Regions from separate parts of the Halobacillus salinarum genome, predicted to be linked through region 3. Evidence: riboswitches for the same ligand, from Rfam matches in the RefSeq annotation. Region 3 holds a riboswitch; each other region holds the start of a gene.
What was found. A riboswitch is a leader RNA that binds a small molecule or an ion and turns the genes downstream of it on or off. The one in region 3 is predicted to bind S-adenosylmethionine.
Positions count from the first base shown of each region.

Region 1: another riboswitch for S-adenosylmethionine. It lies ahead of MUN89_RS00410 (methionine biosynthesis PLP-dependent protein); the one in region 3 lies ahead of MUN89_RS03340 (sodium:solute symporter family protein).
Region 2: another riboswitch for S-adenosylmethionine. It lies ahead of msrA (peptide-methionine (S)-S-oxide reductase MsrA); the one in region 3 lies ahead of MUN89_RS03340 (sodium:solute symporter family protein).
Region 4: another riboswitch for S-adenosylmethionine. It lies ahead of MUN89_RS21500 (phosphoadenylyl-sulfate reductase); the one in region 3 lies ahead of MUN89_RS03340 (sodium:solute symporter family protein).

Region 1 covers NZ_CP095073.1:76,024-84,142, forward strand. The annotation lists gene MUN89_RS00400 (cytochrome d ubiquinol oxidase subunit II) at 1-698, shown strand, start outside; gene glsA (glutaminase A) at 816-1,787, shown strand; SAM riboswitch class I at 1,931-2,041, shown strand; gene MUN89_RS00410 (methionine biosynthesis PLP-dependent protein) at 2,121-3,242, shown strand; gene metC (cystathionine beta-lyase) at 3,239-4,426, shown strand; gene MUN89_RS00420 (bifunctional homocysteine S-methyltransferase/methylenetetrahydrofolate reductase) at 4,431-6,293, shown strand; gene metH (methionine synthase) at 6,274-8,119, shown strand, end outside.
Region 2 covers NZ_CP095073.1:3,621,602-3,629,720, forward strand. The annotation lists gene MUN89_RS18820 (alginate lyase family protein) at 1-517, opposite strand, end outside; gene MUN89_RS18825 (dihydrodipicolinate synthase family protein) at 505-1,611, opposite strand; gene MUN89_RS18830 (NAD-dependent epimerase/dehydratase family protein) at 1,611-2,627, opposite strand; gene MUN89_RS18835 (DinB family protein) at 2,900-3,400, opposite strand; gene MUN89_RS18840 (hypothetical protein) at 3,560-3,784, shown strand; gene MUN89_RS18845 (ribonuclease H-like YkuK family protein) at 4,211-4,693, shown strand; gene MUN89_RS18850 (DMT family transporter) at 4,725-5,633, opposite strand; gene msrA (peptide-methionine (S)-S-oxide reductase MsrA) at 5,753-6,226, opposite strand; SAM riboswitch class I at 6,344-6,464, opposite strand; gene MUN89_RS18860 (AIM24 family protein) at 6,615-7,310, opposite strand; gene MUN89_RS18865 (LTA synthase family protein) at 7,501-8,119, shown strand, end outside.
Region 3 covers NZ_CP095073.1:606,766-614,884, reverse strand. The annotation lists gene MUN89_RS03370 (carbohydrate ABC transporter permease) at 1-582, opposite strand, end outside; gene MUN89_RS03365 (carbohydrate ABC transporter permease) at 569-1,447, opposite strand; gene MUN89_RS03360 (extracellular solute-binding protein) at 1,448-2,761, opposite strand; gene MUN89_RS03355 (MTP-1 family protein) at 2,764-3,711, opposite strand; gene MUN89_RS03350 (BtaManbiosPhlase) at 3,726-4,790, opposite strand; gene MUN89_RS03345 (substrate-binding domain-containing protein) at 5,134-6,180, shown strand; SAM riboswitch class I at 6,279-6,382, shown strand; gene MUN89_RS03340 (sodium:solute symporter family protein) at 6,441-8,051, shown strand; gene MUN89_RS03335 (GNAT family N-acetyltransferase) at 8,096-8,119, opposite strand, start outside.
Region 4 covers NZ_CP095073.1:4,186,254-4,194,372, reverse strand. The annotation lists gene MUN89_RS21510 (MarR family winged helix-turn-helix transcriptional regulator) at 91-558, shown strand; gene MUN89_RS21910 (RAxF-45 family protein) at 615-722, shown strand; gene abc-f (ribosomal protection-like ABC-F family protein) at 820-2,679, shown strand; SAM riboswitch class I at 2,793-2,901, shown strand; gene MUN89_RS21500 (phosphoadenylyl-sulfate reductase) at 3,011-3,730, shown strand; gene cobA (uroporphyrinogen-III C-methyltransferase) at 3,815-4,591, shown strand; gene MUN89_RS21490 (sirohydrochlorin chelatase) at 4,595-5,344, shown strand; gene MUN89_RS21485 (NAD(P)-binding protein) at 5,419-6,057, shown strand; gene MUN89_RS21480 (uroporphyrinogen-III synthase) at 6,045-6,863, shown strand; gene MUN89_RS21475 (SDR family oxidoreductase) at 6,909-8,003, opposite strand.

The sequences.
Region 1 (8,119 bases), 530 kb from region 3:
AGTTTAAAAACATTCTAAGGATTACATCAGGAATTACCGGCCTGATGATCCCAGCGCTGCTCGTAAGTATCCTCCCTATTACTTTAGGCGGATTTATCGAATTTGAGAATGGCTACCCTCAGCTCCACTATGGAAATCTGTTTAAAGATCCAACCCTTTATATGCATGTCGCCTTCGGTTTATCTACCGAGCTGTTTATTTCTTCGGTATTTCTAATGGATTATGCTAAAGAAGCAGACGACTGGTCAGCTTTCCAAACATACCGGAGCCACGCGCTTTGGCTCGGCCCTGTATCCATTATTGTTGCTGTGCTCACTATTGCTGCGATGCCTCAGGAAGCCGGCTGGATTGTAAATAAAATACAAGCCAATCCTGACTGGTTTATCGTTTCACTGATCTTTTTTCTTGTAGGATATGGATTTTTATTCGTGAAACGGTATAAAGAATACCGGGGACATCCACGGCCGGCCGTTATCTTAATCATGCTGCAATACGGAGCAGCGATTTATGCGTACGGATCTGCCCATCTTCCCTACTTAGTGTACCCTCATTTAACCGTGGAAGAAGGATTTACGAACCCTACTATTTTTTATCAGCTGCTGGTTGTTTACGGTATTGGCTTCGCCATTCTCATCCCAGGTTTCATCCTGTTCTGGAAACTTTTCTTAAAGGATCGCCGCTATTTAAAACAGGAATAAAGATTTGAAGCTATCGGGATGATCGATGGCTTTTTCCCTTTGTCCTTCGATTATAGAAGCTGATGGCTGGGTAATTTAACAGAAATGACTATTTTTTCTAAGTAAGGAGTATGGATAATGCATAAGCTTAATAACGACTACTTAGAGGACGCTGTAGAAGACAGCATGCCGTTTGCTGCCCAAGGAGAAGTGAACACTTCCCTTCCTGATTTAGATGGCACAAAAAAAGACCTGCTTGGAGTCACGATCCTAACCACAGACCAACAAAAGTTTACAGGAGGAAACTGGGAGCAAACTGTCCCTATGCAGAGTACTTCAAAAATTATTTCACTCATGCTTGCTCTGCACGACTTTGGTAAGGACCGTGTGTTTCAAGCTGTAGGCATGGAGCCGATGGGCGATTTTTTCAACTCGATCAGCCAGCTTGAATCCTATGATACAAGTAAACCCTTTAACCCAATGATTAATGCCGGAGCGATAGCCGTCTCCGCCTTGATTAAAGGACACAATAATAATAACCGCTTTGAACGCTACCTCCACTTTCTTCAACGTGTGACCGACAACCAGGAACTCCATTTGAACGAACAAGTTTATGAAGCAGAAAAAGCTAACGGGGCAAGAAACAGGGCACTTGCTTATTTCATGGAAAGCGTTGGTACTTTAATAACCGATGTGGAAGAAGCTCTGGATCTTTATTTTCGAATTAATTCGGTGATGATGAATTGTGATGACTTTGCAAAGGTCGGGTTGTTTTTGGCGAGAGGGGGAAGAGCTCCGGATAACGATGAAAAATTGATACCCGCTAACCATCTGCGTACCGTTAACGCCATAATGATGACTTCCGGCATGTACAATTCTTCCGGACGGCACGCAGTAGAAGTGGGATTCCCTTGTAAAAGCGGCGTTTCAGGCAGTATTATCGGGGTGGTTCCCGGGTTGATGGGCATCGGGATTGTCGGGCCAGCCATAGATGAAAAAGGCAACAGTACGGCAGGTGGTGCGCTGCTCCGGAAACTGTCGCAGGATTTGGAGCTGAACTTATTCGGGGATGGCCATATTTATGGAAGAGGAATATCGGGCGGCGTTTAACCTTCTGTCTTGTCTTTAAGAAAAAAGAAAAGAATGAATTCTTTATTAAAAATTCAAATAATTCGCTCTGTTCTGTTGTAAAATGATAAAAAGTAGTGTAGATTAGTGAGAAAGCTTTTTAATTAAACAAGTTCATAGTATTTCTCTTATCAAGAGAGGCAGAGGGACTGGCCCGGCGAAGCCTCAGCAACCACTGGTTTGACCAGAATGGTGCTAACTCCAGCAAGTTGATTCATCAACTTGGAAGATAAGAAGAAGGACCCTTACATTCCAAAGTCTTCTTCTTATAGAAGGCTTTTTTTATTTTTATAAAATCACTAAAGGAGAATGATCATGACTACCCCTCATACAGAAACGCAATTTGTGCATACAGGAAAAAATAATGGGGATCCATCGGGTTCCATCAATGCACCCGTACATTTTTCTACTCCCTATCAGCATAAGGGCATCGGAGAATCGACCGGCTTTGACTATGCAAGAACCGGCAACCCGACGCGTGCGATTCTGGAGCGAACGATGGCAGAAATTGAAGGCGGCGATGCAGGCTATGCGTTCAGTTCAGGTATGGCAGCTATCCAAACGGTTGTTTCCCTATTTACTTATCAAGATGAAATTCTCGTTTCGGAGGATTTGTATGGAGGAACCTATCGATTGTTTGAACACGTCCGCAAGCAGTCGGGGGTCAATTTTCGTTACTGTGGGAGCGACAACTTAGGGGCATTGGAAGAACAGATCACGGATAAAACAAAAGCCATTTACGTGGAAACCCCAACTAACCCTTTAATGCACGTCGCTGACATTCCCAGCATTTCAAAAATCTCTAAAAAGCATAACCTGCTGCTTATCGTTGATAACACCCTTTTTACCCCTTATATCCAAAAACCTTTACAGGAAGGGGCAGACATCGTCATCCACAGTGCGACCAAATACCTTGGCGGTCATAATGACGTCTTAGCCGGGCTGGTTATCGGCAAAGGCAAAGAGCTATGCGAACAGCTGGGCAGCTATCAAAATACTGCCGGTGCCGTATTATCCCCGTTTGATTCGTGGCTTTTGATGAGAGGGATGAAAACACTGGCCTTAAGGATGCGCCAACATGAAGAGAATGCTAAAGCAGTCGTTGAATTTTTGCAGAACCACCGTGCAGTTACCCACGTCCTCTACCCGGGCCGTGGTGGAATGGTTTCATTCAGACTCGAATCTGAACACTGTGTGGATCCTTTTCTCAGAAGTCTTAAAGTGATTACGTTTGCGGAGAGCTTAGGAGGAGTCGAAAGCTTTATTACCTATCCTGCTACACAGACCCACGCGGATATACCAGAAGAAAAGCGCACGAGCTACGGAGTCTGCAACCGACTGCTTCGTTTTTCCGTAGGAGTCGAGCATATTGACGACTTACTTGGAGATCTCAATCAGGCATTAACTCAATTGGTAAAGGAGGAACTTATCCAATGACGGAACAACATTCATTTCAAACACGTCTTTTGCACAGTAAGCACAAATTCGATCCAGAAACGGGGGCGGTCAGCGTCCCGATTCAGCAGGCGTCTACGTTCCACCAGCAGGACTTTGACCAACCTGGCAAATATGACTACAGCCGGTCCGGAAATCCGACGCGCGAGGCGCTAGAAGAAACGATTGCAAGTCTCGAGGGAGGCTCTTACGGTTTTGCTTTCGCTTCGGGGATGGCAGCTATTTCCACATCATTCATGCTGCTGTCGCAAGACGATCATGTCGTGATCTCTGAGGATGTATATGGCGGTACGTTCCGGATGATTCGAGATGTACTGACTAAGTTTGGAATCGATCACAGCTTTGTAAACATGACTGATTTGCATGCCGTGGCTACTGCTATCAAGCCGAACACAAAGGTTGTGTACATTGAGACACCATCGAACCCGTTATTAAACATTACCGATATCCGTGCGGTATCCAAGCTTGCCAAAGCTCACGGCTGCTTAACCTTTGTCGATAATACATTTATGACTCCTGCTCTGCAGAAGCCAATAGAACTCGGTGCAGATGTCGTGCTTCACAGTGCGACGAAATTTATCGCCGGCCATAGCGATGTTGTGGCCGGGCTCGCCGTCGTAAATAATGAGAGGCTTGCCGACCAGCTGGGGTTTTTACAAAATGCCTTCGGATCGATTCTTGGAGCCCATGACTGCTGGCTCGTCCTTCGAGGACTTAAAACCCTTCATTGCCGCTTGAAGCAGTCTTCTGAGTCAGCTTTTAAAATCGCATCGTATTTGACCCAGCATCCAAAAGTAGAAGAAGTGTATTATCCCGGCTTCACATCGCACCCAGGCGCTTCCACACATTCTTACCAGTCCGGAGGCCCTGGCGCTGTGTTATCCTTCAGACTGAAAGATGAAGCAGCCGTCAAAGATTTTTCCAAGCACTTGGAAATCCCGGTTTTTGCTGTAAGTCTCGGGGCAGTGGAATCGATTCTTTCCTACCCTGCCCGCATGTCCCATGCCTCTATGCCTCGCGAAGAACGCTTGAAACGTGGTATCACAGACGGCCTCCTCCGTCTTTCTGTCGGACTGGAGCAGCCGGAGGATTTAATTCGTGATTTCGAAACGGCTCTCAATCAGGTGGAAGATCTTCCACTTGCAGCCGCAAAGGTAGGTGGTTAAATCTATGAAACTAATAGATGCACTAAACGAGCGGACGTTGATCGGTGATGGAGCGATGGGAACGCTATTGTATTCTTACGGCATTGACCAATGTTTTGAAGAGCTGAACCTTTCCCATGCCAAGGAAGTACTGAATGTTCACAAAGCCTATGTTCACGCAGGTGCCGAAATTATTCAGACGAATACGTATGGAGCTAACTACGTGAAGCTTGCCCGTTATGGATTGGAAGAGCAAGTAAAGGAAATCAATACGGCTGCCATCAAGCTTGCTAAACAGGCGGCGGGAGATCAATGCTATGTTGCGGGAACTGTCGGCGGTATCCGCGGAATCCAAAAACAAACCACCTCCCTTGAAGAAATAAAGCGAAGCTTTCGTGAACAGCTCTATTGCATGCTGTTCGAACAAGTCGATGCCATCCTTTTTGAAACCTATTTTGACTTGGAAGAACTGCTTGCAGTTCTGCACATCGCCAAAAAAGAAACCGATTTGCCTGTTATTGCTCAAGTATCCATGCATGAACCTGGTGTACTCCAAGACGGAACTCCGTTAAACGAAGCTTTGGAATTAATTGAAAATAACGGTGCAGATGTCATCGGGGTAAATTGCCGCCTTGGTCCCTATCATATGATCCAGGCACTGGAGGACGTGCCCCTCCCTGATAAAGCCGTACTTTCTGCTTATCCAAATGCCAGTCTTCCGGATTATGATGACGGAAGATTAATCTACCCGACTGATCCCGAATATTTCAAAAAAAGCGCCTTGGCTTTATACGAGCAGGGAGCCCGGCTGATCGGAGGGTGCTGCGGCACAACTCCAGAACATATTGAAGCCATTGCTGCTTCCGTTAAAGGGAAAGCACCCATTCAATCTAAAACCGTGCCGGAAAAGAAAGTTCAGCCTAAAACCGAAGTCCAGGTAAAGGAGCGCAGCCCCCAACTTCATGAAATCGCAGCCGAACGACGTGCGATTATAGTGGAATTAGATCCGCCGAAGCGGCTTCGCACCGAGCGTTTCTTTGAAGGAGCAAAAGCGTTAAAAGAAGCCGGTGTGGACTCGGTTACGCTTGCCGATAATTCGCTTGCCTCCCCAAGAATCAGCAACACGGCAGCCGCTACACTCATCCATAATAAATTTAACATCAATCCGCTCGTTCACATTTCCTGCCGGGACAGAAATTTAATCGGACTTCAATCCCACTTGATGGGTCTGCATACACTCGGAATCAATGAAGTGCTGGCAGTAACCGGGGACCCTACGAAGATTGGCGATTTTCCAGGGGCAACTTCTGTCTATGACCTATCTTCCTTCGATTTAATCTATTACATTAAGCAGCTTAACAAAGGGATTTCCTTTTCCGGTAAACCTTTAGGAGAAAACACGTCGTTTTCTGTTGCGGGTGCGTTCAACCCAAACGTTCGCAATTTAAACAGAGCAGTCGGACGAATTGAAAAGAAAATCAAATACGGAGCCGATTATTTTATCAGTCAGCCCGTTTACAGTGAAAAACAAATACTCGAAGTCTATGATGCTACCAAACATATAAAAGCCCCCATTTACCTTGGAGTTATGCCATTGACGAGTGCCCGGAATGCAGAATTTCTTCATAATGAAGTCCCTGGTATCAGTCTGTCCCCTGAAATTCGCGAGCGAATGGAACTGTACAGCCATGACTCTGAGTTATCGCAGAAAGAAGGGATTGCGATCGCCAAATCCCTCATTGATGCAGCCCTTGATTTATTTAACGGGATCTACTTAATCACTCCTTTTCTCCGCTACGAGATGACGGTGGAACTGACAAACTACATTCAACAAAAAACAAAGGAACAGCAAGAAAGGAAGACAGCGAATGGCATCCACATTGTTTAACCAACAGCTGGAAAATAAAATTATGGTGCTTGATGGAGCAATGGGTACGATGCTTCAGCAGGCAGATCTTTCCCCTGAAGACTTTGGAGGAGAAGAATATGATGGGTGTAATGAATATTTAAATCTCACCTATCCGAGTCTGCTTGACTCGATTCACGCGGCTTACCTTGAAGCCGGATCAGATATTATTGAAACGAATACATTCGGGGCTACGAATTTGGTTCTTGATGAATATAACCTCGGGCATTTAGCTGAAAAAATTAATAAAAAAGCAGCTGAAATTGCAAAGCTCGCCGCTAACCGTTATTCCACTCCCGAAAAGCCCCGCTTCGTTGCTGGTGCCATGGGCCCAACAACGAAAACACTCTCCGTAACTGGCGGCACGACCTTTGAAGCGTTAAGTGAAGCCTACGAGGAACAGGCACGAGGCTTAATTGCCGGCGGTGTCGACCTGCTGTTACTGGAAACGTCACAGGATATGTTAAATGTAAAAGCCGCTTACGTCGGCATAACCCGGGCGTTTAATACAACAGGAACGAAGCTTCCGCTTATGGTTTCAGGAACAATTGAGCCGATGGGTACGACGCTTGCCGGGCAAAGCATCGAAGCGTTTTATTTGTCCCTTGAACACATGAATCCCACCGTAGTGGGGTTAAACTGCGCGACTGGCCCGGAATTTATGCGTGACCATTTGCGCTCCCTCTCCAATCTTGCTACGACCTCGGTCAGCTGTTATCCGAACGCAGGGCTGCCGGATGAGGAAGGCAATTATCACGAAACCCCGGCCTCGCTTGCGGAAAAGATCGCCGGGTTCGCTGAGAAAGGATGGTTGAATGTAGTCGGGGGCTGCTGTGGCACTACCCCGGCACATATTGAAGCCATTGCGGCAGCGGTGCGCGGAGGTGCTCCAAGACAAGCGCCTGCTTCTCATCCACATGCCATTTCAGGGATTGAACCATTTATTGATGAGGATAAAAGCAACCGTCCGATTCTCGTTGGCGAAAGAACTAACGTGATTGGATCAAGAAAGTTTAAGCGCCTGATTGCAGAAGAGAAATTCGAAGAAGCCTCCGAAGTAGCCAGGGCCCAGGTGAAAAAGGGTGCCCAAGTAATCGATATTTGTCTCGCTGACCCGGACCGCGAGGAACAGCAGGATATGGAAGCTTTTATGAAGCAAGTGATCAATAAAGTAAAGGTTCCACTAGTTATCGATTCTACCGATGTAGAAGTACTGAGAACGGCCCTTATTTATTCCCAAGGAAAAGTCATCATTAACTCCATCAATCTTGAAGATGGGGAGGAACGATTTAAAGAAGTTCTTCCCCTTGTGCAGCAATTCGGAGCAGCTGTCGTCGTCGGTACCATTGACGAAACGGGCATGGCCGTAACCGCAGAGCGAAAGCTTGAGATCGCTGAACGCTCCCGGGACCTGCTCGTGAACGAATACGGCTTGAATCCTTCTGATATTATCTTTGACCCACTCGTTTTTCCAATAGGAACGGGAGATGAACAATATATAGGTTCTGCCGAAGCTACCGTCGAAGGCATCCGCTTGATTAAAGAAGCCATGCCTGAGTGCCAGACGATCCTCGGAATCAGCAATGTTTCCTTCGGTTTACCTCCTGTTGGAAGAGAAGTGTTAAATGCTGTTTACCTTTACCATTGCACAAAAGCAGGCTTGGACTACGCGATTGTTAATACAGAAAAGCTCGAGCGCTACGCCTCTATTCCTAAAGACGAAATCCAACTGGCCGACGATTTACTATTTCGAACGACCGAAACGACGCTTGCTGATTTTACCGCCCACTATCGCGGAAAGAAAAAGG
Region 2 (8,119 bases), 1.2 Mb from region 3:
AAATCCGTTCCTCCGCTTCCCCCCACAGACTGGACTGAGATACACAAACATACCCTTTAAGCCAATTTGTTATTCTAATTCCGCTATCCAGCTTTCTCCAAGTGTCTTTGACGTTGTAATGTGAGCTGGCACTTTGATGGATCTCCTCTATCGTTAAAGGGTTTTGGGAAATCCAATCTTTTAACAACCGGATGTAGGCAGAAGCAAAGCGTTCCTCCCCAGTTAACCAGTAAGCCTGCCCCAGTTCAGCCATAAAGCGGGAACGATTTAAATTTACGGTCCATTCAAAATCATTGTTCCATTGATACGTCCAATCGATGGTCTCTGTAAAATGGACCGGCTCTTCACAACGTTCCATATCCCATCGATGAGTAAAAATGAAGGTGTTCTGACAGGCCAAATCCGCCCGGTTCAATAATTCATTTACCTCTTCGGGCCACATTTCCTTAGAGAGCCTGGTGATTTCTTTACTTTGGTCATAGGAATAAAAAAACCTCGGTTCACTTAAGGTTTGCAAGCTCTTCCCTCCTTACTGTTCATTGACAGACTTCCCAACCATTGCTGCACGTTTTCCTTTACAAATTCATCGTCATGCAAATGAGGGTAGACACGATGAACACGAGAGAGCTCCTCCCATTGGCCCGGGCTTAATGTTTCGTGATCACTTAAGCAGATGTTTTCCTTAAGTAATCCCTGACGCTTCAACACTTCGTTTATTCCAGCAATGCTTCCTTTGAAATCATTGCCGGCATCAAAAATCGCACGATTTGCATCTGTCAGTTCATTTCCCAATATGAGCAGCTCTTGAGGGATGAGACCTTCTTTTTTGGCTTTTTTTACTTGGTCCAACAACTCCACTGCCTTCGTTGTCCATACTGCCCACTGACCAAGCAGTCCCCCTGCAAAGCCTTTAGTTCTCACTTCGCTGCCTACCTTAAATTTATAATCGGATAATAAATCAGCGACAATGTGATCATCATTCCCGGTGTAGAGAGCGATTTCCTGGTAACGTGTTGAATGGCATACCGCCCTCACAACTTCCAGGGTAGCGTATCGATTAAAAGGGGCAAGCTTAATCGCTTCAACCCCTGGAATCTCTGCGAATTCTCGCCAAAATTCATAACTAAATAACCGGCCGCCTACTGCCGGCTGCAAATAAAATCCAAACACGGGGATAATGGAAGCTACTTCTTTGACTCTCTCTAAATGTTCTTTTTCTGAAAGATGTTTTAATCCCCCCATGCTTAATAAGCCTAATTGATACCCCTCTTCAAGAGCGATTTCCGCTTCTTTTTCTGCCTGAGACAATGGACCGGCAAGCCCCGCAACCTTAATAATAGGTTGGTTTAGAGAGGCTTTATTTACTTCTTCAGCAGCCAGTCTTAACACCTTCTCATACAAATTGATTTGCGGATCCCTGATTTCGAATTGGGTCGTGTGGACACCTACAGCTATTCCACCAGCACCACTTGCTAAGTAATAATTTGTAAGCGCCCGTTGATAGGGCTCGTTAAGGGTGCGATCTTTATTTAATGCTAGAGGGTGCGCAGGAATGACCAAGCCTTCTAATAGAAGTTCCTTCAAAGGAAGGTCGAGCTTTGCAAAGGACATTAATAATTCCCCTTTCTCTCCTGGAAATGAGTTGGTTTGCCCAGAAGCTCGCCATTATGCTTCAGCCACTCTGCTGTCCATTCAATCATTTCCCTAATCGATACTTTTGGATAGCCAAACAGCTGATGAGAGCGTGAAGCATTATTTAAAAGTGCTTTTTCCTGCTCTTCCCCTGAAAACATTGGTTTTTTTCCAAGTTGTTCTCCAAATCGCTCTGCTAACCAGCGGACAGAAAGGGTTTCTGGTCCAGTAATATTGAGGGTTAATGGCGGAGAATCGCAGTGGAGCAAAGAGCGTAATGCCATTTCATTGGCATCTCCTTGCCAGATTACATTCACAAATCCCATAGCAAGATCAATCGGCCGCTCCTCTATTACTGCTTTTGCTATCTCAACTAACACGCCGTACCTTAAGTCAATAGCATAATTCAAACGAAAATGGACCTGTGGCATACGATAAGCATGCGAAAAATAGGTTAATACTCTTTCTCTGCCCAAGCAGGATTGTGCATATTCGCCAACTGGCCCGGGCCTATTTTCTTCTGAGGATCCTCCTCGTCCAACCAAACTGTGAGGGTACACATTGCCAGTTGAAAAAGCAACCATCCGTGAATTTTTGAACTTTTCTGCCACTCTTCCCGGCAAGTAGGCATTCATAGCCCAAGTAAAATGCTCGTTCCCATTGGTACCGAATTTGTTGCCAGCCATGTAAATAATATTGTCTACTTCAGGAAGACCCTGCAATTCTTCATCTTGTAATAAATCAGCTTTTAACGTTTCGATTCCGAAGTCTTCCAACTCCGCTTGTAATGAACCGCTGGAAAATCTCGAAACCCCAATAATTCTTCTATTCACTTGCCCGGAGCGGACCGCGTTTTTAGCAAGCATCGCTAAAGTCGGCCCCATTTTCCCTCCCACTCCCAAAATCATGATATCTCCTTGAAGCTGGGATAAATCATGAATAAGTTCTTTGGATGGCTGACACATTTTTAATTCGAGTTCTTCAATCGTTTCCATTCGTTTCCCTCCTACTCTTCTCTTACAGTTACCATAAATAGTAGGGGATCGATTAAGAACAAACAACGACTTTAATTCGTCCTTTAATCGCAGCCGCTGAAAGCATGTGCAGATCAGCCCCAAAAAAAGAAGCTTTCCTCCTTACTGAATGAAACAGTTACAGAGAGAAAGCATGTATTGTCAGCTATGTAGTGAAACTCAAGTCGCTATTTTCAAATAAATGAATAAAACAGTGCCACCGCCAATTTTTCAATAATAAAAGATTTCCACTTTTATACTTTAGGGACTTTCATTCCTAATGCGCCCCATTCCTCTCTGGATGGTCCATAGATACCAGGGACATTTAAACCAGCTTGACGCATCAACACCGTTATCTGGCCCCGATGGTGGATCTGATGACGAATCAGGGTCATGAGAAAAAAACGATTGGGCATTTCCTTGCCAAACAGTGAATTCTTTTCTTGTAAAGATTGATCTGTCCATTGCGTATAAATCTCTTTCTTTAAAGATTCACACGTATTTTCGTATTCTTGAATGATGACGGAAGCTGAATAAATAATTTCCTCTTCTTCGGGTGCTTCAATATTTAATCCTGTGTGATTCATTAACTCTTTTATCGAAATAATTAAGTGCCAGGCGATTCTCCCTAAATCTCTGTCATCTGCTGTGATTTTCTGCTGCAAAGCTTCATCAGATAAACATTGAAACAACTTTTTTGTTTGATCACATTCAAATTCCCAGGAAGCAAAGAACCCGTTCAAAGATTGATACATTGCGCAGCCTCCCACCCTGGATTATGAATTCATTATAATATTCATTTCTAGGCTTCAACGTCTATTACCTTTATTACGCATAAATAAACTAACTTTTCGCTTTACGGAAGGAATTCCCTTTATAATGGAAATACTTACGGAGGAAGTGAGGGGAGAAGAATGAACTCCATTTACTATTTGATTATCGCCATTCTTTGTGCGGCGGCTTTAATAGGAACTCTTTGGATCGCCAGACGCGTGTTAAATAGAGAAGAAAAATCCAAGGAAGAAGAAGTAAAGAGCCTGGTAGAAGCGGATAAGCATTCAAGTATTCCACTTCTTACACTGATTTATGCCATAACATTTCTTATTATTGTCATTCTCTTTTGGGTGTTTGTTTTCTAACTTAAGTGTTCAGATAAGCCTTACAAAGGAATGATTTCTTCTTTTTTTCATATGTTGATAGTAATCAAGGATAAAGTGAGGGATTTGAATAATAAGAAGTACACTAGGCATACTATCTTATATTAAACCTTACTTAACCGGACAAATTGTTAAGGTTTTGAAAAAAGAAGGCAATGCTACGCTCTTTGTGAAGGGAAATTGTTATGGACAGCGAATGAAATAGGATATGAGCCGGGATCATCCAGACGAATGAATAAAAACAACATACACTATGGGTAAGATCTTTACTGCAGTTGACACTTTCATACATTATACGGATCACCATTTACTAGTAATACTGCTTGAAATAACAGAAAGATCATTTCTATTACTGAGGTGTTTAAAGTGGACCAGCAACTTACTTTTCAGAACATTGCCCGGGACAAGATGAATTTTTCAGAAGTGTATGAACATATCTATCGCTTTGTAAGCTCGGACCCCTTAGGAAATTACAGGCTCATGTTAGGTACAGATTCCCAAATCCACCGTGACTATACATTATTCATCACTGGAATTGTCATTCAAAGGGTAGGAAAAGGGGCATGGGCCTGTTTCCGTAAAGTGAAAATACCAAGAAAAATGACCGTCCTTCATGAAAGAATCTCTTTTGAGACCACTTTAACGGAAGAAGTAGCTGCCTTATTTACTCCGGACAAAATTAATCAGCTTATTGACCTGATCCTTCCTTATATTTATAAAGGTTCGACTTTTACTATGGAAGGCCATATCGATATTGGTGCAGGGGACCGAAACAGGACCCGTGTTTATGTAAATGAAATGATTGCAAGAATCGAATCCCTGGGCATCGAACCCAAAATCAAACCTGATTCTATCGTAGCCAGCAGCTATGCGAACAGATATACGAAATAAAGCAGCTAATTAATGCTGCTTTTTTGTGGTTTCAGCCGGCTTTTTTTGATTTAATGGCCGTCCTGAAACGGACGGATTTTCTGCCAGCCAAGTAAACTCCGGTAAAGATAATTACTAATCCTAGAGCCAGGCGGCTTGTTAGTTGTTCATGCAATAAGATAAAGCCCCAAATCATGGCTGTAATTGGAATTAAATACGTAACTGAAGTAGCAAACTCCGCACTGCCTCTTGTAACGAGATAATAAAAAAGTAAATGAGCGATCCCTGAGCCAAAACAACCTAGACCAATAATGGCAATTAATACTTTCGGATCTAAAAATGGCACATGGACAAATGCCTTAAATGAACCAGTTACTCCCATGCCTATGAGACCGACTATGGCTCCGACAGTTAATGTGCATGCAGCAATCAACAAAACTCCAGTTTCTTGTAAGTTCTTCTTTGTGTACTGGGAAGAGAATCCATAACAAATCGCAGCAAGGATCATCGTTCCCATCCCAATAAAGTTTTCTTTCAATAATTCCCCTGCCTCAAAATTCATAAGGACGAGAATTCCTAGAAACCCAAGAACCACCCCTCCCCACTGCTGGGGCTTCAGCTTGATTGAGAAAAACAAAAAGCCGATAAAAGCTGTGCAAATAGGAGTTAAAGCGTTAAGTACAGCGGCAGTAGTACTATTGATTTGTGTCTCGCTAAGGGCAATTAGTCCCCAAGGGAGTCCTGCATTAAACACTCCTACTACCAACAAATCTTGATACGGTACCCGTCGAATGAATTCCCGCCTGTTTTTCCATAGAAGCGGAAGTACTACCACAGCTCCAGCAGTACACCTAATAAAAACAGTACCCCACAGCCCTGCTGGTTCGACCAGCCACTTGATAAAAACAAACGATAATCCCCATATTAAACTTAAAGCTCCAAGCGCCACATATAGCCGCATATGTATCTCTCCTTAAAAGTTACGAACTGTCCATAGCTAATTATAGGACAAAATTCTTTTCACGTAACCTGCTTAAATTGCTCAATAAAAAAAGAGCCGTTCGAAGGCTCTTTGCTTGATCAGCCAATCCCGCAAGCTACTGATCCATTTTTTTGAAAATATTTTTGGTGGTATTCCTCAGCTCTATAAAAAGTGTCTGCTTGCTGCAATCTTGTCACAATTGGACGTTTGAAAATTCCTTTTTGACCCCATTCTTTAATCTTTTCTTCTCCAATATATTTTTGACTTGCATCGTTATAAAAAATAACTGAACGGTACTGATGCCCGATATCTGCACCTTGCTGATCCTTGGAGGTTGGGTCGTGGGCTTCAAAGAATATGTTTACCAGTTCATTAAAAGTAATGATAGAAGGGTCGTAAGTAATTTTCACAGCTTCTGCATGCCCTGTCTCTCCAGTCTTCACTTGTTCATATGTTGGATTTTGTACAGTTCCGCCTGTGTACCCCACTTCAGTGGCTGTTACCCCTTCAAACCTTTCAAAGAAGGCTTCTACTCCCCAAAAGCATCCTGCACCAAAAATCGCTGTCGCCATCCTCATCTTTCCTTTCGTTAACGCAACTTCTTCATTCGAGAGCTGGACGGTTTAAACTACCAAAAAGACCCCTTTTCTTATCCAAATAAGAAAAGGGGTCGTAATATCCGTACGATCCTCTCATCTCTTAGGATGCTTACACATCCTACAGGAATTGGCACCGTTCTCTTCAATCAGTGATTGAATCGATGGTTGCCGGGCATCAAAGGGCCAGTCCCTCCGCCTCTCTGGATAAGAAGTTTCCGTTATTATTTTGATAGTTCTCATCTTACAATGATTTCGTTCTGAAGTAAAGGAAGAAGCACGAAATTTTTTTATTAATTAATGTATGTTTGTCGAGGAAATAAAATGACGGCGGTTGCACCACCTGTAACATCGGTTCATTAAGTCATGAATTTCGTCCTTCCGAATACACTTCTTCAAAAGGCTGGACAATGACAAATCCTTCGCCGGAAAATTCCATTTGTATCGATTCTCCACTACCTCTGCCAAAAAAAGTCTTCAAATTGATATCCGTGCGAAATTCCGGCTGCAGATGGCCGGACCAGGCAACTGTGGCATGAGGATCCGTAATGATTGGTTCTCCAGGACTAACAAGTAAAGACAACGGTTCATAATGAGAAGTGACAGCCACCAGCCCGGTACCTTGCAGCGTAATATTAAAGAGACCACCAGATAACATCCCGGCGACTTTCTTCATTAACTTAATGTCCCATTCAATACCAGGCTCAAATGCCAGCAGGTCATTTCCATTTACAGTGATCGATTCATTGTTCAAATCAAAAATAGTAATTTTCTTACCCTGATCGGCTAAGTAAAGACGTCCGCTACCTTCTGCTTTCATTAATGAAGTTCCTTCGCCGGAAAAGGCTTTTTTAAACATCCGCCCAACTCCGTGCTCGAGGATTCCTTCACGTTCAAATTTGATTTGACCAATATAAGAAATCATGGAACCTGCTTTCGCCCATACACGATCGGTTAAATTTACTTCTAGTATTCTAGGGGTTTCCAGCTCAAAAAATTCATTCTCTGCATCATCCTGCTTCGTTTGGGATACAAAATCATTAATGGAAAATGTTGTCATATCATCTACCCCTTTCTAAATTTGTTTTGACTTTTAGGTTTATACGTGTGTAAAATGGGTTAAGTTTCATAAGAGTACATTGTAACAAATCTTTCATAATTTAGTTCTTCTTACTTGTTTACTTAATGTAAAATTTTTGTTAATTTATATTATTATACAATTCATGAAAGAATAATTTAGGAGGTTCATCATGAATCAGGACAAAAAACAACTTTTAAACAAAGGGTGGGTTTTCTTTGCAGCAGCCATAGTGTTCCTATGGGCAAAAACCTACTATGCCTTACAAACAGCGTTTACTCTAGATATTGAAAATGGTATTCAACAGTTCATATTAGTCATCACTCCGATTAGTTCTATTCTTTTCTTTTTAGGACTATCATTTTTCTTTTCACCGAAAAAACGAAATAAAGCGTTTATGACGATTTATTTCCTTATGTCTTTCGTGTTGTATGCCAATGTAGTGTATTATAGATTTTTCAATGATTTTATTACATTACCCGTTCTCATGCAGTATAAAAACTTCGGAGATCTTGGCGGAAGCACTAAAGCCCTTACCCATCCAATGGACATCCTTTATTGGATTGACGTTGTTATCCTTCTCGTATGGGTAATGCGTAAAAAAACACGTCCAGCGATGGAATTCCGCAAACGTACAATTGCAATGGTTTATGCAGCTGTTCTTGGGTTTGCAGCAGTGAATTTAAGCCTTGCTGAGGTAGAACGTCCACAACTGCTCGTTCGTACGTTTGACAGAGCAAAACTAGTAAAACTTCTAGGAATCTATAATTATCACGTCTATGATAGTGTCA
Region 3 (8,119 bases):
ACGGGACATCGGCAGGACGACCCTCCAGACAATTTTAAACTGGCTGGCTCCATCCATCTTTGCTGCCTCAAGCAGTTCATCAGGGAGACTGCGGAAGAAATTCGTGTACATAAAGATCGCCCACAAATTTACTGCTTTCGGCAGAATCATCGCCCAATACGTGTCGTACATCCCAAAATAACGAATGATTAAAAACAGAGGGATGAGCAGAATGATGGCCGGATAAAACATTTGAAATAAAATTACGTTGTTGATAAACCGGCTGCCTTTAAATCTTAATTTCGCTAATGAATAACCGACAAGAATGGCCGTCGCCATCATTAAAATCGTGGAAGTCAGCGTAACAAAGACACTATTAAATAACGCCCGCAGCCACGGTCGTGCCAGCACTCCTTCGCCGCCAAAAAACAGCCATTTATACGATTTCAGCGTAAGTTCTGTAGGAATGATTTTCCGATCCACTTGATCCCAGGGGGCAAGAGATCCGAGCACCATATACACGTAAGGAGCAACCATGATAACCAAGACGACAGAGGCTAAAATATACAGCAGCGTTAATTTGAACGTTCTATTCCCAGCCATGTTTTGCCCCCCACTTCTCGAGAATTTTACGGAACACTAGAATGGATCCGAACGTGACGACAGAATTGATGACCGCGATCGCCGTTCCATAACCCGCATTCAGCTGTTGAAAGGCTTGATTATAGATCTCCAGCTGCCACGTATGGGTGGATAGTTCCGGTCCCCCGCCGGTTAATACATAAGGTTCCGTAAAAATCCCAAACATTAACCCCACGGCTAAGATGGAGACCGTATAAAAAGATGGGTACAGCATCGGAATCGTCACGTGCCAAAACCGTTTCCAGCCCACGGCTCCATCGATGGCCGCCGCTTCATAAATTTCCTTAGGAATGCTCTCAAGTCCGGCTACAAACAAAAGTGCATAGTAGCCTGCGAATTTCCATGCCATCATTAATGCAATGATTAATGGAGCAAGAATGGTGGAGCCGAGCCAGTCGATATCCAGGCCAAATGTCCCTCTGAGCCAGATGTTTAACGGACTGTTGTAAGACAGCACTCCATTCACGACAATCGCTGACGCTACTCCTGATGCCAAGTAAGGCAGGAAGAAGGCCACAGAAAACAGCCCTTTAAATTTAGGCAGTGCATGAATTATGACGGCAAGAAACAAGGCACCCGCAATGACAATAGGCACGAACATCACTAAAAATTTATACGTGACAAAAAAAGCGGCTCTAACACTTTTACTGAAAAAAGCTTCAATAAAGTTCTGAACGCCTACAAAATCATAATCCGGCGCAATTAAATTCCAGTTCGTAAAAGCTAAATAAGTCGCCCATAATAACGGAAATAAAAAGAAAATTGCTGTATAGATGAGGTAGGGGCTGGCAAACAGCCACCCCAGCCTCGCATTTTCTCTATTCATTTACTTCAACACCCCGTCAATAGCATCCTTCATGTCCTTCCATGCAGCTTCCGGATCTTTATCTCCTTTAACTACAGGATTAACCGCCTGTTTTCCAATCGCTTCTTGAATTTCTACCGTCTTTTCATTATCAATCGGAGGTACAGCATTTGGAATATTTTTAGCAAATTTCACTAATTGAGGGTTTTCCTCGAAATAAGCGGTAAAGGTGTCATTACTGGACAAATCGTCACGTGCAGGTGGAAGACTAGTGTCCTTCAGCCACTTCAAATCATTTTCAGGATTTGAATAGACCCATTTAACAAAATCAAACGCGGCCTGCTGCTCTTCTTTTGTTGCCGAAGCGTAAATGGACAGCCCTTTTGTATCGGCAAAGGTTTTTGCGTTCTCAGGATTCATATCATCAGGTACTGGCGGCATAGAAAGCTCATAAGTCTCGCCATACTTCATTTCCGGAAACTTATCGGCCCAGTAAGTAAAGGTCCACGGACCTAAATCCATCATGATCGATTGACCGGTTTCGAACGGATCGGTCGCTTCCCGGGTTAACAGCAGGTCTTTGTTACTTAAATCACTCATAAATGATAATGTGTCGATACCCGCTTGATCGTCAGCAATAAATTTGCTGCCCTCGACGAAATTATTGCCTGAAGACGCGGCGTTATAAAGCATGAAGAAATCAAACCATCTAGCCCACCACGTAGGCTTAACTAGATCAGCACGGGCCCAGAGGAATTTATCCGGATGCTTTTCTTTTAATTTTTCTCCCACTTCAAGGACTTCACTGTACGTCTTCGGAGGTTCTTCATATCCAAGTTCTTTAAGAATATCCATTCGCCAGCTGAACAGCATTGCGTTTGTGTAAATAGGCAGCACGTACTGGCTGCCGTCAGCAAATTTCCATGTGGAAATGGTGTCGGTCATTTTCCGATCTTTGATTAATTCATCATAGCCATCGAACTCTTCAAGCGGCACAATCGCACTCGACGCAGCTAATTGAGCAGCAAACCCACGGGAGATATTTTCAGAAATCGTCGGCGCATTACCCGCAGCAATCGCCGACTGGATACCTGCTTCTGACGACGGGCTCTCAGGCATTGGTGTTACTTTAATGGTGACTTTATCGTTTTCCTTCATGTATTCATCCGCCATCTCTTTCCAAAACGCCTGCTGCGTCGGGTTCGGCGCAGACCAGAATTGAATGCTTACACTTCCATCTTTACTTCCCTCGCCGCCTCCAGATTTACAGCCTGAAGCTACAAGTGCAATCACTACTACCATCACGATTAAACGTGCCCAGTTATTTTTCTTCACGATTACATTCCCCTCCTAAATAAGCTGTTTTGTTGTTCCAAACTGACAAATGGATCAAAAATGACGGCTCTGTATGCTTCCGCATCACTCGCTCCTACATAAAGTGCAGCTTCCTGGTTGTTTAAGCGTTCGATGCCACCACTGAACAACACGTCGGTTAAATCCGGCCTTTTCGCTTCTCCTTCTGGAAAATCATCACGGCAAGCAATGATTTTCATATGGGAAATTTGATTATGCACAGGATCGTATTGAAATACAATGGGATAATAATGACGGTTCCCGGCTTCATCAAACGCTGCCATGTGACCGAGCACGCCTATTTCGTTATTTTTCAAAAGCCGTACTTCGTTAGCCCCGCCCCATTCTTCATCAGCGAAATGTGATTCAATCAACGGAGCTTCAGCGATGGTTTCCGCTTGCAGCTCTTCGAGTTGGGATATAGAAGTATAGCCCATTTTCCCCCGGCCGCCTTTTTCTCCCTGAGGCCTTGTGAACACACCAATGCTTTTATCCTCAAGCTCGACTAAGCGGATATCCTTCATGCCATCAGGTCCTGATGCAAAACGGGTTAAGCCGGATAATCCATCCCCTTTATAAAAAACGGTCCGCCATGATAACGCGCCTTCGTTTGTCGGATGAGGAAAAATCTCCACCCCGCCAAACACGAGCTCATCATGGATTTTCGAAACAAACGGATCCTGCAAGGAATACGTTGGGAGTCCCGGTTCAGGACGCCATTCTCCATTTTGCTCAGAGAAGAAAACGACCTCTGAATTTTCCGAGTCGCGTGCTTCGACTCTTCCGGCGATGATCCGTTTTCCGTTGTCTTCAAAAGGAGCTGTAATGTTGTAGACATCTCTCTTCCCTACCCCAGCAAAAATCAGTTTTTCCGCTTCTTTTACTAAACGGTTTGCCCGGTATTCTGTTAACAAACTTTCCACGCGGTACAAGACGGCACCTCCTTTCAGCGATAAGTCAGTTGTGAAAAAATATCTTCAAGATTCATCGTGGCTGCGGCCATGGAAGTGTCAGAAGCTCCATAATAAACTGTAATTTCCTGCTCCTCCACGACAGCCCCGCAAGTGAAAACAACATTGCCAAAAAATCCGCTTGTTTCATAATCACTCTCAGGCGTTAAGATGGGCTCTTTTGTTTTAGCAAGGATTTGTGCCGGGTTCTGAAGGTCCAGCAGCACGGCTCCGAGACAGTAACGGTTGTTTTTATCAGCCGCATGGTAAATTTCCAGCCAGCCTTTTTCAGTCCGTATGGGAACGGCTCCGCCGCCGATTCGCCCGTTATCCCAGCCGTCTTCACTTAATCCCAGTAAATATTGATGATTTCCCCAGTAAAGCAGATTATCAGACTCGGCAATCCAAATCTCCGGACGTCCGATGCCTTTAGGAACAGGCCTGTGAAGACAGTAATACTTGCCATTGATTTTTTCCGGAAAAATGGCGACATCCTTATTCTCTGGATGAAGCATTAATCCATGCCTTTTCATGCTGGAGAAGTTTTTCGTTGAAATAAGGCCAACTCCGATACCCTCAGGCGAAACTGCACTATATTGAATGTAATACGTATCATCGATCTGTGTGACCCGTGGGTCTTCAATGCCCCACACCTCCCGTTCGTTCTCAGGGTAGATCAATGGTTCATCATCAATTGTAAAATGCCTGCCATCCTTACTGCGGGCGATTCGAATGTAGGAAAGAGAAGTTAAATAAGCTGCTCTCCCACTCTTTGCGTAAGTAATCGATCGTGGATCGGAAAAATCATAGCGGGGATCCTTTAGATCGAGCTCTGCCATCTGCAGCTTTCCTGTTCCACTCGATAAATCAATATAAGGGGCTTTAATTACTTCCTTGTCCGTTGTCAAAGGGCGTTCGGCCACCCTTAGAAGCAAAAGGACTTCGCCATTGTATTCAGCTACTCCTGCGTTGAAAACGCCAATCACTTCATGGTCATTGTGATAAGGCTTCACCTGCTGCGGAGTGATCAGTGGATTCTCCTGAAATCGAATTACATTCATAATGCTTTTTTCTCCTCCAAGCTTCATATAGTAGTTTTCTGAAAACCCTTTCATGTTTGTGAATAAGTAAAGCTTCCTCAATGAATTGGAAGCGATTAACAAATTTTAGTAAGATAATGATAACTGGCCCATGATTACAAATTACTTGTAACGTTAACAAAAACGCCAATCAGTAACGTTACAAAGAATTATACACCGTTAACTTGTAATGTCAACGGTTGATCGAAATATTCTTAAAATAGCTACAAATAAGCAAACCTATTGATAAACTGATCAAATTAACGTATATTGTTTTGTAACGTTACAAATGAACGAATCATCTAATAGAAAGGTTGAACCTTTTATGGCAAAAAGAGTGACCATGCAGGATATTGCCGATGAGCTGAATATATCGAAGAACTCTGTATCCCAGGCATTAACCGGAAAACCCGGAGTCAGTGATGCTACAAGAAAACAAGTTTACAAAACCGCCGATAAGCTGGGATACAACTACGTCCCGAAAGGCTCTCAGGCAAACGACGCGGAGTCTGCTGTATCAGGAAATATTGGATTGATTGCTTCTGAATTTGCTTTCTCCATGAAAAGCTTTTTTGGTGAAATCTATTTGACGGTTGAAGAAGAAGCCCAGAAACAAACGAAAAACTTATTATTACAGTCCATTAATAAAAAGTCCGAAGAAAGCTTATCGCTGCCATCCTTTTTAAAAGATCGTTCGGTTGATGGCGTATTGATTCTCTCCCATTTAAACAATGATTATATTCAGGAAGTCATTAATACAGGTGTACCGACTGTTCTAGTCGATCACCATCACCCTAATATTGAAGCTGATGCCATTCTTACCAATAACCGCTTCGGGGCATACAGAGCCGCCCAGCACTTATTAGAGCTTGGCCATAAGAATATCGGCTATGTAGGAAACGTAGATTTTTCTCCGAGCTACCAGGAGCGTCTGGAAGGGTTTCTCCTCGCATTGAAGGATTACAACGTTCCTGTAAACGAGGAATTTTTGTTTAAAGATGCCCGTGAAGAAGATGACGTCATTAACCGCTTTATCGAACAGCTCCCCAAACAGCCCACGGCCTGGTTTTGCGTCAACGACGGCCTTGGTTATCTAGTCAATTCCGGATTAAAGCAGCTCGGGATTCATGTGCCTGATGATGTTTCTATTTGCAGTTTCGATAACGGCCAGCTCTCGCAGCTTTCTACACCAAGAATTACTTCGATGGATATTGACCTTAAACTGTTTGGACGGACCGCCGTTAACCGATTGATCTGGCGGATGGCAAACAAGGACGAACCGTGTCAGGAAATTCTCCTCCCAGCAAAGCTGGTGCCGGGAGAATCAACCAGCAAAGCCGTAAGCACTGCTCCGTCCAAAGTAGCAGACTAACAAATAGATGAATCCTTCTTTCAACCTATATTCATGAAATCGCATTGACTTTATCTGTTTACTGCGGTAATGTGTTAGACAAATTTATACGGAATACATCCTTATCAAGAGCAGGGGAGGAACTTGGTCCCGCGATCCTGCAGCAACCTGTCCATAATGACAAGGTGCTAACTCCAGCAGACAGAAGTCTGAGAGATGAGGAAGAGTAACGGCCTCTTCCTTTTGAAGTGGCCGTTTTTTATTGAAAAGGAGGATTTATTATGACGACGGTTGGTTATTGGTTTATCGGGTTTGCTCTTGTTTATACCGTTTATTTAATTTTTATCAGCCAGGTCGCAAGGAAAAAAGCCGCCGATGGAAATGGCTATTTTGTAGGCGGCCGCAGCTTTAATACGCTGTTTGTTACCGTTTGTATCACGGGATTGTTTTCGGGTTCCTCTTATATTGCCATTATTGAATTGAGTTATCTTCACGGAGTCTCAGCTGTGTGGTACGGGGTTGCAGAAACCGTGCAGGTCCTGATTATCGCTTTAGTATTGATTGCACCTTTCAGGAAAAAAGCACTTGTCACGATTTCCGGTCTGCTCGGAGACCGGTACGGAGAAAAAGTCCGCGGCTTAGCCGGTGCCATTACGGCATTCACTTTTCCGATGTGGTCGGTCGCTACCGCATTAGCTTTTGCTTCAGCGCTCTCGGTTTTTACAGGCATTTCTCTTGTATGGTCTGTCGTGCTCACTGCGACTTTGTTATTTGCATATTTACAGTTCGGCGGCATGTGGTCCGTTGGATTGACGCAATTAAGCAATGTCGTGATCTTTTTCATCATGCTTGCCATCGGCACCTACGCTTTCTTTGTAAATCCAGGGGTCGACGGACTGAAGGAATTGTTTCAGGAAAAACCTCAGTATGCCCATGTCGGCAGTGTCGGAATGCAAACCATCCTTGCTTGGTTTGGCACGTTTTTATTCAATGTCATCCTTGCCCAGGCCGCCTTCCAAATGGCACTTTCCTGCAAAACGGCTAAACAGGGACGTAACGGTCTGCTTTATGCTTCTCTGTTAGGTATTCCTTTAATTGCCGGCGCGGTTTTATTCGGGCTTGCTGCAGCCCAAGCTGTCCCTGGAGAAACACGTGGGTTGATCGCCGTTCCTATGTACTTGATGGATACACTTCCCGCCCCGCTTGTTGGATTGTTTTTCCTCGGTTTCTGGGCAGCAGCGCTCAGCTGGGGGGCTCCGTGTCAGTTTTCCGGAGCAACCAGTCTTGGCCGGGACGTCGGGAAGGCAATCAACCCGAAAGCAACTGAACAGCAGCTGGTCAAGTACACGAAATGGTCCCTGCTGTTATTAACTCTGCTTATGATCGGATTTGCTATGCTGCGTGCAGAACAATCGGCATGGTGGAATGTGCTTGCCTGGGTGACGCGGAACTCTGCCACCTTCGCTCCAGTTGTTGCAGCTATTTTTTGGCCGGTCGTAACGAAGCGGGCCGCTTTTGTTTCCTTATTTACCGGCTCTGCCGCCGGCCTTCTCTGGTACCACCTTGGCGGCTGGGCGATTAATGGCTTTTATTTGAACATCCATCCGGTGTGGATCGGAATGATCGCCAACATCGTGACCATTGTTTTCATCAGCCTGCTTGATTCTTCTAACGAATGGAAATGGAAAGGATCCGTCAAGCATCTGGGCACGTATGCTTTAGCTGGAGCAGTCGTTTTAATCCTTCTCACCGCGGGTTTCTTTCACGAATTATACCGTTCGGGTTTACTCGGACTTGTGTTAACACTGATTGTATCCGGTTTGTTCATTGCCTGCATGAGTTTTACTAAACCGGCAAATCACACGCAAGAAGAATATTCAAAAATCGTTTAATCAAATGAAAGACGGCCGGAGTTAATCTTCCGAGCCGTCTTTTTTTACAGTTTTTTCTCCATATAAAC
Region 4 (8,119 bases), 660 kb from region 3:
AATACAGCTCGTTTACGAAAGTTGACAGTGTAAAATCACTCTATCTATACTAACCTTATTAGCAGCCTACCTAGAAAGGACGCGAGTAGCATGACCGATCAAAATCTCTACCGCCAGAAAAAAGAAGACCCCTCATTGAAATTATTTGTCGTATTATCAAAAGCACAGCGTTCCATTGCCGACTTAGTGAAGGATGATATTCAGCGTTATGACTTGAACCCAACGGAGTTCGGAGTGCTTGAGCTGTTATACCATCAAGGCGACCAGCCGCTCCAAAAAATTGGAGAGAAAATTCTTTTAGCCAGCGGCAGCATTACTTACGTGGTGGATAAATTGGAAGAAAAAGGGTATCTTGAACGGATTCCCTGCCCAGAAGACCGAAGAATTACATTTGCTTCCATTACTGAAAAAGGCAGAGAATTGCTGCACAGCATTTTTCCTGATCATTGGAAACAGATTGAAGCGATCACTGCAGGGCTGTCTGAAGAAGAGAAGAAGCAGGCCATTAATCTTCTGAAGAAACTCGGTACGTATGCGGACCAAAAAAAGCCTAGATAAGCATTTATCTTTACGTTATAATGAGAGTAATTCTAAAGACAAAAGGGGGTATGAAGATGTTTCCGAAGCACGCGATTGATCAGAAGCTTTTGCATTTCATCCGTGCGATTTTTCATGAAGCAACTGTACAAGGGACACGTATGTCCACTTTTACAGTTGAATAATGAAAAGGAAACGTCTCATACCTGAATTTATATTTGTTTGGACTAAAGTCAGAGGTAACGGGACCTCTGGCTTTTTTTGTCTTTAGGAGGAATGAAAATGTTAATTACTTTAAAAAATGCTTATAAAATTGTTGGGGGAAATGAATTATTTCAAGCACTGAACTTTGAACTGCAAGCAGGGCAGAAAGCCGCGCTGGTAGGAAGAAATGGCAGCGGTAAGTCAACACTGTTTCGTCTGCTGACTAAGGAGGAGTCCTTAGATGGCGGTGACTTGTTCATACAAAAAGGGCTATCGATCGGCTACCTGCATCAGATTCCAGAAGAACGGAATGATACGGGCTATGACTATTTGAAGTCCGCTTTTCATGCTCTTCAACAAATGATGGAAGAAATGAAGAAATTAGAGACAGCGATGCTTGACCCGGAACAGATGGAGAAAGCCTTAAAACAATATGGGGAATTGCAGGATCGCTTTACCAGGGCTGGAGGGTATGAAATGGAATCCATGATCAGCCAGGTAGCTCAAGGATTAAATATCCAGTCTCTGCTGAACCAATCGTGCAGACATTTGAGCGGGGGAGAAAAGACAAAACTCGGCTTAGCCAAAATTCTTTTGGAAAAACCAGGTTTGCTTTTACTTGACGAGCCGACCAACCATTTGGATTTACAAGCCATTGAGTGGCTGGAAGGCTATATTCAACAGTATCATGGGACCGTCTGTATGATTTCGCATGACCGGTCTTTCCTTGATCATACAGTGGATGGCATTATGGAGATTGAATCAGGAGAAATTGACCGTTACAAAGGGAATTATTCTTCTTATGAAAAGCAGAAAGAAGAAAAGCTGCTGGCAGAGTTTCATCAATACCAGGAGCAGCAGAAAAAGATAAAAAAAATGAAAGAAGCCATTAAACGTTTAAGGCAATGGGCAAATGAAGCAAATCCTCCAAATGAAAAATTGTTTAAGAAAGCCAAAAGCATGGAGCGTGCCCTTGAACGAATGGAAAAAATCGACAAACCGCTCATCGACCCAAAAAAAATGAATTTAACTTTCCATACCAAAGATCGAATGGGCAAAGACATTATAGTCGCTGAAAAGCTTCACAAAAGCTATGCTTCAAGAAATATTTTGGCTGATCTTGATTTACACATTCGATATAGGGACCGGCTTGCGATTGTTGGAGAAAACGGGTGCGGAAAATCCACCTTATTAAAGTTGTTATTAAAAGTTGAGAAACCAGATCAAGGAACCATTCGCACAGGCCCATCTGCAAAGTTTGGCTATCTAGCTCAAAATCCGCTTCAAGACAATGATGAACACGTGCGGATGATTGATTATTTCAGAAGCTTTATTCGAGTAACTGAAGGACAGGCGCGGCATATATTAGCTGGCTTTATGTTTTATGGATATGATGTTTTTAAAAAAATCGGGCAGCTTAGCGGTGGAGAACGGATGCGGTTAAAGTTAGCTATATTTATGCATCAAGGGATTAATGTTCTCGTGCTTGATGAACCGACGAATCATTTGGATATTGATTCCCAGGAAGTCCTCGAAGACGCCGTTCAAGGTTTTGAAGGTACGGTCATATGCGTTTCCCACGACCGTTATTTCTTGAATCAATGCTTTAACGAAACGGCTTATTTAGTAAACGGACAGCTCCACAGGTATTTTGGAAGCTATGAAGAAACGAATCATCATTGGAACGCGCTTTTAGAAGAACAAAAGTCTGTGACAGTAAAGAAAGAAGCTGTGAAGGCGGCGATTAAGCCGGAATCTCCCTCCAGCCGGCCGGAAAGTCTCGAAGTCCAGATCGAAGAAAAGGAGCAGCAATTGGCGCTTATTGAGGAAGAAATGGAAAGAAAGACTTCAAGCTCCGACATTGAAAAGCTTGAAAAAGAAAAAAGAGCACTCGCTCAAGACATCGATAAATTATACGAACGATGGATGGAAGCCTGATTCGGTAAATGGATAAAAACAGGAAAAACAGCATTCTCTGTACAAGCTGTTGACATTTTGTTCAATTCATCATATGATAACCATCATTAACTAAATCATCGAACTACAATGATTTCTTATCCAGAGAGGTGGAGGGATAGGCCCTTGGAAGCCTCGGCAACAGGTTTATGATCAAACACTGTGCTAACTCCTACGGACAAATGATTGTCTGGAAGATAAGAAGAGCGCCCACTTAGTGACGAACGATAAAGTCCTCTTCTTAATATGATAAGAAGAGGACTTTTTATTGAGAATTAATTCACAGCTCATCTGAGCTTGGAGGGGTAGAAACGTGACAAATAGTATCAGCTATGATCATTTCCCCGGCGATCCTTTTAAACAGTTACAGCCTGTAGATGAAACAAAAGGGGCAGCCGAGGTGTTAAAGTGGGCGTATGATTCATTTGGAGATTCGATTGTGTATGCCTGCAGCTTTGGGGCAGAAGGAATTGTTTTAGTTGATTTAATCTCAAAAGTCAAAGAAAATGCAAGGGTTGTATTTCTTGATACAGGTGTACATTTTAAAGAAACCTATGAATTAATTGACAAAGTCAAGGAAAAATATCCTAAGCTTCAAATAGAAATGAAAAAACCGTCATTAACCATCGATGAACAATCAGAGAAATATGGTCCCGCCTTATGGGAGCGAAACCCAAACCAGTGCTGTTATTTAAGAAAAGTGAAGCCGTTGGAAGAAGTACTGACAGGAGTTCCTGCCTGGATTTCCGGCCTTCGACGAGAACAGTCGCCGATCCGTAGTAAAACGGATTTTATTAACAAAGATGATCGTTTTAAATCCTTAAAGGTGTGCCCGCTTATTCACTGGACTTGGGATGATGTATGGTCTTATATCCGACTAAACGGGTTGCCTTACAACGAATTGCATGATCAAGGCTATCCGAGTATCGGCTGCCAGCCATGTACTTTCCCAACGGGGAGTCTGGAGGATTCCAGGGAAGGCCGATGGAGCGGCTTTGACAAAACCGAATGCGGTCTCCATGGAAGAGAGTGATCTTTAGAAGTTTTCGGTCCGTTCATTTCATAGAGTAGTAATAAACAGCGATTTTCAAAATCATTTTAAGGATGGAGTGGAATCATGAGAAAAGTATTTTTAGTTGGAGCAGGTCCTGGTGATCCGGAACTAATCACTGTCAAAGGTTTAAAGGCCATTCAGAAAGCAGACGTCGTATTATATGACCGACTTATCAATGAAGAGCTTTTAACTTATGCAAAACCGGAAGCAGAGCTTGTGTACTGTGGAAAAAGCCCCGATAACCACTCTTTCAGTCAAGAAGATATTAATAAGCTGTTATGTAATTACGCGACTCAAGGGAAAACCGTGACCAGGCTGAAGGGGGGAGACCCATTCATCTTTGGACGTGGAGGAGAAGAAGCGGAGGAGTTAGCCAAGCGGAAAATTCCTTTTGAAATCGTGCCTGGGATCTCCTCTGGATCTGCCGCACCTGCCTATGCCGGAATTCCTCTTACTCATAGAGACTTCAGTTCATCTGTGGCGTTCGTTTCAGGAGTAACGAAGTTAGGAGCGGAGGAAGATCAGTACTGGCATCACCTGGCCAAGAGTATTGATACGCTGTGTATTTATATGGGGGTAAAGAAGCTTCCTGAGATTTGTAATAAATTGATTCAATTTGGACGTCCGGCCACAACACCGATCGCTCTCGTTCATTGGGGAACGACGAACCGTCAGCAAACGGTGGTCGGCACCCTGGCTGATATTTCGGAAAAAATGGATCATATCACTAATCCTTCCATGATTATTGTTGGTGAGGTTGTTACACTAAGAGAGAAGCTGCAATGGTTTGAACAGCTTCATTTGGAAGAGGATTCTAAAACCCAGGCATTTGTAGGATAAGGAGTGACTTACCCATTGCAAGGTGTATTATATGTTAGTCATGGCAGCAGGGTGGAAGCCGCTAAGCAGGAAGCATTGAAGTTTATTGATTTGCTCAAGCATCAAGTAGATGCACCGCTTCAAGAGGGTTGTTTTTTGGAAATAGCAGAGCCGAATATTCATACAGCTGTAGAAAAGCTTGCAGCTGAAGGGGCAACGAATATTGCAGTTGTTCCTCTGCTTTTGCTCGATGCCGGTCACTATTACAAGGATATACCTGCTGAACTGAACGAAATAAAAGCAGAGTACCCGAACCTCACATTTACGTATGGAAAACCGCTGGGAGTTCAGGATCGTTTAGTAGATATCCTTGCTGAAAGGATGAAGGAAGCAAAGGAGCCGATTCATGAAAATGCCCGGATTCTATTAGTAGGCCGGGGAAGCCGAAATCCTAAAACGAGAAGAGACATGGAAGAAATCGGGGAACGGTTGAAAGCAAAAACGAATATTTCCCACCTCGACATTTGTTTTTTAGCAGCTCTCAAGCCTTCTTTTGAACAAGCCCTTGCTCAACTGGAAAAGGTGGATTCACAGCAGGTTTTTATCGTTCCTTATTTGTGGTTTACAGGAGTGCTGATTCAATCCATGAGGAAAAAAGTAGACGAGCTTGGTGAGCGATATGTGTTCTGCGAGTATTTAGGGCACCACCCTTTCATCCAGGAAGCTGCCGTGGATCGTGTTCAAGAGGCATTAGATACAAAAGGAAATCTTTGAAAGATTGGTTGTAATCCTGATAATTAGGGTAAACATAAGCAGGTGCAAAATATCTAAATACGGGAGCGCATATTATGGGAATTTTGCCTTTAATGGTTGATTTATCAAATCAGCGAGTGGTAGTAGTAGGCGGCGGTCAAGTGGCGGAACGCCGAGTGCTGAATTTAGCAGAATGGGGCGTGACCCCCGAGGTTATCAGCCCTGCGTTAACCAGTGGACTGGATGCGTTGTGGAAAGAGCAGTCGATTACTTGGAAACAAAAAACATTTGATCCAAGTGATCTTCAAGGTGCTTTTTTTATCGTTGCCGCTACAAATCAGCCCGCAGTGAATCAGCAGATTATTGACAGTGCTCCTAAAGACTCCTTGATTAACGACGCTGAAAAAGCGGAACGAGGAAACGTCTATATCCCCGCTTCTATTAAGAGAGGAAGACTCTCCATTTCAATTTCTACTAACGGTGCAAGTCCACTTTTAGCCGGCCAGTTAAAAAAACAGATGGAACAGGATTTTGATGAGGAATACGGTAATTATATCGAGTTTTTATATGAAGCTCGCAAGCTTATTAAACATTCGATGCTCTCTAAAGAAAAGCAGCAGAGCTTATTAAAAGAGCTGCTGGCTGAGCAGTTCCTATTAGAGGAAAAGCAGATGAAAATGATCGACTGGCTTTATATGCTGTTGAAAAAGGAGGATGAGCAGTGTCTGGATTAACAGATAAACATATAGGAATTGCTGCTTCAAGACAAGCAGAGAACATTTCAAAATTAATAGAAAAGCAGGGTGGAACATCCCGTGTATTTTCCATCCAGGGCAAACAGCAGCTAAACGAACAGACATGCAGAGAAAACGTCGGTACATTGATTGATGAACCTTTTAACTGGGCGGTGCTCACGACAGGTATAGGGGCAAGAACCCTGGAGGATTCAGCAGTAGACAGCGGTTTGCAAGGTGAGTTTATTAAAAAATTATCCCAGTTGAAACTCGCCGTTCGAGGCAGCAAAACATTGAGATGGATGAAAGAACACAACTTGAATGCAGATTTAACAGCTGAAGACGGGACGATGGATAACCTGTTTCACTATTTAAAAAAGGAAACAAACAACGAACAAAGCCAGCGGATCTTCTTGCAAGCTTATAATCAGGATGACGCTGAATTGAAAGAAAGCTTAGAGCAGTTTGGCTTTTCTGTATATCTCTCAAAGCCTTATAAATATGAAAGACCGGATCCGAAAGTTTTAGAGGAACTGGAAACAAATATTCTTAGTCAAACCTTGGATGCAGTCGTTTTTACGAGTAAAACCCAAGTTCAGAATTTACTGCTTCACACACCTCGAGCTGAAGAATTGGTCAATGCTTTCAATGAAGGAGTACTAGCAGTGGCGGTCGGTAAGGTGACGGCTTCTGAGCTTGAACGAGCGGGCATTAGTGAAGTGCTTCAGCCTGAGCAGCCCAAAATGGGTGCCATGATTGTGTCCATGGTTCATCATTACAATGAACGGCAAGGAAATCCATTTTAAGAACCCTAACAAAAGAAAGCTGGATTTTGAATCCAGCTTCTTTTTTTATACGATCGATACATGCTTCTCTTTTTTGTCTCTGTGCTGTTTGTAATAGTCAACCAAGTGAGATGCATAGGAGGCAAAATCCGGACAGCGAATATCTGTTTTCCTTAAATCGTAAAGAGTATGAGTGCAGTCGTATTCACTTTCACATAGAAAGTAAGACACGGCTTCTCTTTGAACACCCATCCATTTTCTTATCCATTTAAGTTGTAATGCTGTGCTTGCAATTGGTACAGGAAGCGTGAGGTGTGGTTCTTTATTATTTAATTCATTAGAGAACATTTCATAGATGTCCTGAGCGGGGTAAGGATTCGGATCGGTTAAGTGGTAGGTTTTGTTCAATCCTTCTGCAAAGTGGGCAAGATGTAAGGTGGCTTCGACTACATAGTTATAGGGGACAAGGTTAATTTTTGCCCTGCTGTTACCGATATGCGGAACAAAGGGCAGCTTATTTAGTTTACCCAGCATATTCAATATAAAATATGGTCCATCAAATTTCAGTGTTTCCCCGGAGCGGGAATGTCCGACAGTGATCCCGGGTCGGATAATTGTTGTTGGCAGTTCCCTTTGGGCTTGGGTTACCAACTGTTCGGCGATATATTTTGTATATTCATAATGATTTTTAAACCCTTGCTCGTGTGTAAGCTCTTCCTCATAAATGATTCCTTCCCGCTGACCTGATACAAAGGCGGTACTAAAGTAGATGTATCGCTGCAGCGAGAGGCAGGAATGGAGCCATTGATTGACCATTCGTGTGCCTTTGACGTTCACCTTCCACGCAGAAGAAAGAGGGACAGCAAGGTCGTATAGTGCGGCGAGGTGAAAGAAGTGGGTGATTTCTTGTTTTAATGATTGAGACGTATTGGAATCAAGTCCCAAGTCCGGCTTGGTAATGTCGCCTTCCAAAAGCTGAATATCACCGGCATTTATCCCGCTTTCCTTTAATTGCTGCAGCTGTCTGTGCGCCTGTTGTTTCATTATAGGCAAGTGGAGAAGATATACCCGCTCAATTGGAAAGGATTGATGATGCATCTCTTTCAAGAGACTGCTCGCCAAAAATCCAGGGAAACCTGTAAACAAATACGTATTCGCCATTGATGGTCACTCCCATTTATTAGGTGATCTTGTAGAAAGATTCGCTAATGTGCGGAGATATTCCTGCAACGCCGGTCCGTCGTTTATTTTTTAACATTTAGGGAATTTTGAACAAA